3 regions of the Streptomyces sp. NPDC085900 genome follow, and region 1 is predicted to be linked to each of the others. Evidence: riboswitches for the same ligand, from Rfam matches in the RefSeq annotation. Region 1 holds a riboswitch; each other region holds the start of a gene.
The links. Region 1 has a riboswitch for thiamine pyrophosphate ahead of thiC (phosphomethylpyrimidine synthase ThiC). Riboswitches for the same ligand answer to the same signal wherever they lie in the genome.

Region 1 (2,198 bases):
GAGCGGGACGTACGGGAGGCGGACGCCCGCGTGGACCGTCATGTAGTCCACGCCCTGCTCGGCCTGTTCGATGACCGTGTCCTTGTAGATCTCCCAGGTCAATTCCTCGGCACGGCCGTCCACCTTCTCCAGCGCCTGATAGAGCGGCACCGTGCCGATGGGGACAGGGGAGTTGCGCAGCACCCACTCGCGGGTGGTGTGGATGTTGCGGCCGGTGGAGAGATCCATGACCGTGTCGGCGCCCCAGCGGGTCGCCCAGGTCATCTTCTCGACCTCTTCCTCGATGGAGGACGTCACCGCCGAGTTGCCGATGTTGGCGTTGACCTTCACCAGGAAACGCTTGCCGATGATCATCGGCTCGATCTCCGGGTGGTTGACGTTGGCGGGCAGTACGGCCCTGCCCGCCGCGATCTCCTCGCGGACGACCTCCGGGGAGACGTTCTCCCGGACGGCCACGTACTCCATCTCCGGGGTGATCTCGCCCCGGCGCGCATAGGCGAGTTGGGTGACCGCCTCGCCGCCGCGACCGCGGCGCGGCAGGCGCGGCCGTCCCGGGAAGACCGCGTCGAGGTTGCGCAGACCGCCGCGGGGCGCGGTGTGCTTGATCCCGTCGTCCTCGGGACGGACGGGGCGACCCGCGTACTCCTCGGTGTCGCCGCGGGAGATGATCCAGTTCTCCCTGAGCGGCGGCAGCCCCCTGCGGACATCGGTGTCGACGAGTGGATCGGTGTACGGGCCGGATGTGTCGTACAACGTGACCGACTGCCCGTTGGTGAGGTGCACCTGACGGACCGGCACCCGCACATCGGGGCGCGAACCCTCGACGTATGCCTTGTGCCAGCCGATGGACTTCCCGGCCTCCTGGGACTGCGCGCCCTGAACGGGCTGCTCGTCCTTGCTGGAGGCAGGCGTGCGTACGTCCTTGTTGGTCATGAGACCTACTCCCTACGCCGGCATTACCCGGTAACAGGTTCGGCGGTCGACGCAGCGGTTTCCGTCTGTCGACGTTTCGTGGGGAACATCACTCGAGTTCGGTGATGTTCCACGTGAAACATCGCTGGGACGGAGGTCAGCGCCCTCTCAGCCCGGTGCTCCGAGCTCCCGCGTGTGCAAAGGTGCCTCCACGCTAGCGTCATTTCTGGCGCGGTGAACAGGGGGCCTCTGCCGTTCTTGCGATGATCGGGCGGTGACCACCACGCAGCAGCCCTCGTACCCGCCGGAGCAGCCCCGCCGGCCCGGCTCCGTAAGCGGCGATGCCCCGGGTCCCCCCGGGGGCCGTGAGCAGCACGCGCACGGGCACGCGTTTGGTGGCCATGAGCAGCACACGCACGGGCACGCGCCCGGTGGCCGTGAGCAGCATGCGCACGACCACGTGTCCGATGACCATGAACGCGGTGGCCAGGGGCACGGCTCCGGTGGCGGTCACGGGCACAGTCACAGCCATGGCCCGGCGGCCCCCGTATCCCGGCATCTGCGCAAGGTGATCGGGGCGATCCTCATCCCCTTCGCCGCGGCCGTAGTGGTCGGACTCGTGGTGTTGTGGCCCGGCGGAGCCCCGGCGCACCAGCGGACCGGGGTGGGCTTCGACCGGCAGTCCCAGCAGGCGACGGTCACCAGGGTCGTCGAGGTCAGCTGCAAGTCGGTCAACGCCTCCGGCGGGGGCTCGGTCGGCGCCACCTCGGCCGCCGGTGGCTCCTCCGCCCAGCAGGAGGCCAAGGGCACCTGCAAGAAGGCCACCGTCCGCGTCGACACCGGCCCCGACAAGGGCCGTACGTTCGTCGAGATCGTGCAGCCGGACCAGTCCCGGCAACTGCACCAGGGCGAGAAGGTCGTCGTCGCCTACGAGCCCTCTGCGCCGAAGAACCTGCAGTACTCGGTGACCGACGTCAACCGGCGCTTCCCGATGGCCCTGCTGGCCGGGATCTTCGCCGTCGCCGTCGTGATCGTCGGACGCTTGCGAGGCGTCATGGCGCTGGTCGCGCTCGCCATCAGCTTCCTGATCCTGAACTTCTTCATCCTGCCCGCGATCCTGCAGGGCTCGAACCCCCTGGTCGTGGCCGTCATCGGGTCGAGCGCCATCATGCTGATCGCCCTCTACATGTGCCACGGCCTGTCCGCCCGCACCTCCGTGGCCGTCCTCGGCACCCTGATCTCCCTGGTGCTGATCGGCATCCTCGGTTCGCAGTTCATCGGCTGGG
Region 2 (2,198 bases), on a different contig from region 1:
CAGGGCCGTGCCGGGAGCGAATTCGCGCCGCTCCCCGTTGACGGAGACGTTCATGCGGGCTGCTCCACGCGCGCGAAGCGCTTCGGGGTGAACGGGCGGGCCTCTTCGGGCAGTTCACCGGTGGCCAGGACATGCGCCATGGCGTCGCCGGTGACCGGCGTCAGCAGCACGCCGTTGCGGTAGTGGCCGGTGGCCAGCAGGAGCCCGGGCAGCTCGGTCGGGCCGAGCAGCGGCGCGTTGTCGGGGGAGCCCGGGCGCAGACCCGCCCGCGTCTCCGTCAGTGGCAGCTCGGTGATCCCGGGGACCAGCTCGTGCGCGTCGCGCAGCAGCTCGTACACCCCGCCGGCGGTGACCGTCGTGTCCCAGCCCAGCTCCTCGCTGGTGGCGCCGACGACCAGCTCGCCGTTCTCCCGGGGCACCAGGTAGACCTGGCTGCCGCGCACCACCGCCCGCACGGTACGGCTCAGGAACGGCGCGTACCGCTTCGGCACCGTCAGCCGGAGCACCTGCCCCTTCACCGGCCGCACCGGCGGCAGCACGTCGTCCGGCACGCCCGGCAGCCGCCCGCTGAGGCTGCCGGCCGCCAGCACCACCTGGCCGGCGGACAGCTCGGTGCCGTCGGCCGCTACGACGCCCGCGGCCCGGTCCCGCGCGACGCGGAAGCGCTCGGCCCACACCCGGTGGAACACCACGCCGGCCCGCTCGCACGCGGCCACCAGCGCGTGCGCCAGCCGCCGCGGATCGATCTGATGGTCGCCGTCGACCCGGAGCCCCCCGCGCACGCCCGGCGCGAGCATCGGCTCCAGGCGCCGGCAGTCACGCCCGGACAACCACTCGGACTCCAGCCCCGACTGCCGCTGCAGCGCGTGCAGTTCGCGCAGGTGCGCGCGGTCGTCGGCGTCGAGCGCGACGGCGAGCGTGCCGCACCGGCGGTAGCCGAGGTCGTGGCCGGTGGCCTCGGTGAGCTCGGCCACGAAGTCCGGGTAGCGGCGCGCCGAGGCCAGGTTGAGGCCGAGCAGGGTCTGCTCGCCGTAGTGCAGCTCCGTGACGGCGGCCAGCATCCCGGCGGCCACCTGGGCGGCCCCGCCGCCCGGCTCGGGATCGACCACGACTGTCGCGAGACCGCGCTGCGCGGCCCGCCAGGCCGTGACCAGACCGATGATCCCGCCCCCGATGACGAGGACGTCTGACGTACGTGACGACATGGGCGTCCAGCCCCTCCCTTCGCCGGCATGACCCGGATCAGGTTCGTACGGTCGGAGGCCGCCAGCCTCCCTCTCAGCCCGGTGCGTCCGGGCTCCCGCGAGTGCTTGTACGAGGGCCACCCTAGCCCGACCCCTCGCGCCTCGGTAAGAGAGCCTCCGGCCGCCGCCGTCGCTCACCGACGGTGTGGAACAGCTCACGGAGCACGACCCCTGACTGACACATAGTCAGTGTCTATGGTGATCAGGTGAGCGAGCAGACGACGCAGTCGCAGCGGCGGGTGGTCGTGGTCGGCGCCGGCATGGCCGGTGTACAGACCGCGGTCGCACTGCGGGAACAGGGCTTCACCGGCACCGTCACCCTGATCGGCGCCGAGCCCCACCAGCCGTACGACCGGCCGCCGCTGTCCAAGGCCGTCCTGCTCGGCAAGTCCGAGGGCTCCGCCTTCGACGTCGACTTCGAGGCACTCGGCATCGAACTGCGACTGGGACGCCAGGTGCTGGGCGTACGCCCCGACGAGCACCGGCTGGACACCGAGGCCGGGCCCGTCCCCTACGACGTCCTCGTCCTCGCCACCGGAGCCGAACCCATCATGCTGCCGGGCGCCGAGGGCGTGCCCGGCGTGCACCTGCTGCGCACCCTGGACGACGCCGAACGGCTGCGGCCCGTGCTCGCCCGGCAGCACGACATCGTGGTCGTCGGCGCGGGCTGGATCGGAGCCGAGTTCGCCACGGCCGCGCGCGAGGCGGGCTGCGCGGTGACCGTCGTCGAGGCCGCGGACCGGCCCCTCGCGGGCGCGCTCCCCGCCGAGGTGGCCGACCCCATGGCCGCCTGGTACGGGGACGCCGGAGCCGAGCTGCGCACACGCGCGCGCGTGGCGAGCGTCGAGCCCGGCGCGGTCGTCCTCGACGACGGCACGCGCGTGCCCGCGGGCGCGGTCGTGGTCGGCATCGGCGCCCGCCCCGCCACCGCCTGGCTCGCCGGCTCCGGCGTCG
Region 3 (2,198 bases), on a different contig from region 1:
GGGCTACTTCAGTACGAGTGACGTCCACGACTTGACCCACTGGTCACGGTTGGCGGCGATCTTCGTCGGGGCCATGGTCTCCGGGTCCTTGGCGGCGGGGCCGTACTCGGTGAACTCCTTGGGCACCTTCGCACCCTCGACCACCGGGTAGACGAACATGTTCAGCGGCATGTCCTGCTGGAACTCCTTGCCGAGCAGGAAGTCGATGAACGCCTTGCCGCCCTTGGCGTTCTTCGCGTTGCCGAGCAGACCGGCGTACTCGATCTGCCGGAAGCAGGTGCCGTACGACGTCCCGGTCGGCGCGGTCTTGGGCCGCGGGTCGGCGAAGACGACCTCGGCGGGCGGCGAGGAGGCGTAGGAGACGACGAGCGGGCGGTCGGCCTTGGCCTTCTTGCCGCCTGCCGAGCCGGAGAACTCCTGGTTGTAGGCCTGCTCCCAGCCGTCGACGACCTTCACGCCGTTGGCCTTGAGCTTCTTCCAGTAGCCCTGCCAGCCGTCGTCGCCGTACTGCGCGGCGCTGCCGAGCAGGAAGCCGAGGCCGGGCGAGGAGGTGGAGGCGTTCTCGGTGACGAGGAGGTTCTTGTAGGCGGGCTTGACCAGGTCGTCGAAGGACTGCGGCGGGGTCAGCCGGTGCTTGCTGAAGTAGGCCTTGTCGTAGTTGACGCAGATGTCGCCGTAGTCGATGGGGGTGACCCGGTGCTTGCCGGGGTCGACGCGGAACTGCGGCCGGACGGTGTCGGCGCCCTTGGCCTCGTAGGACTGGAAGAGACCGTTGTCGAGGGCCCGCGACAGCAGGGTGTTGTCGACGCCGAAGAAGACGTCGCCCTGCGGGTTGTCCTTGGTGAGCAGGGCCTTGTTGACGGCCTGGCCGGCGTCGCCGCTCTTGAGGACCCTGACCTTGTAGCCGGACTTCTTCTCGAAGTCGGCGAGGACGCTCTTGGAGACGGCCCACGAGTCATGGCTGACGAGCGTGACGGTCTTGGACTCGCCGGACGACTGGCCGCCGGCCGACGACGATCCGCAGGCGGACAAGGTGATCAGGCCGAGGCCGACGGCCGCGGCGACGAACGTCTTGGTGTGCACTGAAGTTCCTCCTGGGTGACCAGGAAGAGACGCGGCCCCGCCCAGAAGGATCTGGGCAGGGCGCAACAGCTTGAGTGATGACCGAACTTCCTACCCAGAATGACCTGGGCAAGGTTCAGAGGGTCTGCGGCCCGGTTGCCGCACTCTCAGCGCTGTGGCGCTCCCCTGTCGGAATATGAATATGTATGGACGGCCTCAGGTTACCGCTCGGTGGCCGCGAGCTGACCACAGGCGCCGTCGATCTCCTGCCCGCGGGTGTCCCGGACGGTCACCGGCACCCCGTGCGCCGCGATGGCCTCGACGAACGCCTTCTCGTCCTCGGGCCGGGACGCGGTCCACTTCGAGCCGGGCGTCGGGTTGAGCGGGATGAGGTTGACGTGCACGGGCTTGCCCCGCAGCAGCCGCCCGAGCCGGTCGCCACGCCACGCCTGGTCGTTGATGTCACGGATGAGCGCGTACTCGATGCTCAGCCGCCGCCCGCTCTTCTCGACGTACTCGAACCCGGCGTCGAGCACCTCGCGCACCTTCCACCGCGTGTTCACGGGGACGAGGGTGTCGCGCAGCTCGTCGTCGGGGGCGTGCAGGGAGATCGCCAGCCGGCACTTGAAGCCCTCGTCGGCGAACCGGTGGATGGCGGGCACGAGCCCGACGGTCGAGACGGTGATCCCGCGCTGGGAGAGCCCGAGCCCGTCCGGGGCGGGGTCGGTGAGGGCCCGGACGGCCCCGACCACACGCTTGTAGTTGGCGAGCGGCTCGCCCATCCCCATGAAGACGATGTTGGACAGTCGCGCCGGCCCGCCGGGGACCTCTCCGTCCCGCAGCGCCCGCATCCCGTCCACGATCTGGTGGACGATCTCGGCGGTGGACAGATTCCGGTCGAGTCCCGCCTGCCCGGTGGCGCAGAACGGACAGTTCATCCCGCAGCCGGCCTGCGAGCTGATGCACATGGTCACCCGGTCCGGGTACCGCATCAGCACGGACTCGACGAGCGTGCCGTCGAACAGCCGCCACAGCGTCTTGCGGGTCGTGCCCTGGTCGGTCGACAGATGCCGTACGACCGTCATCAGCTCGGGCAGCAGCGCCTCCTGCAGCTTCCCGCGCGAGCCGGCCGGGAT

Region 2: another riboswitch for thiamine pyrophosphate. It lies ahead of thiO (glycine oxidase ThiO); the one in region 1 lies ahead of thiC (phosphomethylpyrimidine synthase ThiC).
Region 3: another riboswitch for thiamine pyrophosphate. It lies ahead of ACIGDI_RS30745 (thiamine ABC transporter substrate binding subunit); the one in region 1 lies ahead of thiC (phosphomethylpyrimidine synthase ThiC).

The regions. Positions count from the first base shown of each region.
Region 1 covers NZ_JBITSP010000015.1:64,804-67,001, reverse strand. The annotation lists gene thiC (phosphomethylpyrimidine synthase ThiC) at 1-933, opposite strand, end outside; TPP riboswitch at 926-1,115, opposite strand; gene ACIGDI_RS37595 (YibE/F family protein) at 1,187-2,198, shown strand, end outside.
Region 2 covers NZ_JBITSP010000013.1:47,937-50,134, forward strand. The annotation lists gene thiS (sulfur carrier protein ThiS) at 1-54, opposite strand, end outside; gene thiO (glycine oxidase ThiO) at 51-1,205, opposite strand; TPP riboswitch at 1,203-1,314, opposite strand; gene ACIGDI_RS35175 (NAD(P)/FAD-dependent oxidoreductase) at 1,451-2,198, shown strand, end outside.
Region 3 covers NZ_JBITSP010000010.1:149,801-151,998, forward strand. The annotation lists gene ACIGDI_RS30745 (thiamine ABC transporter substrate binding subunit) at 4-1,083, opposite strand; TPP riboswitch at 1,153-1,260, opposite strand; gene rlmN (23S rRNA (adenine(2503)-C(2))-methyltransferase RlmN) at 1,284-2,198, opposite strand, start outside.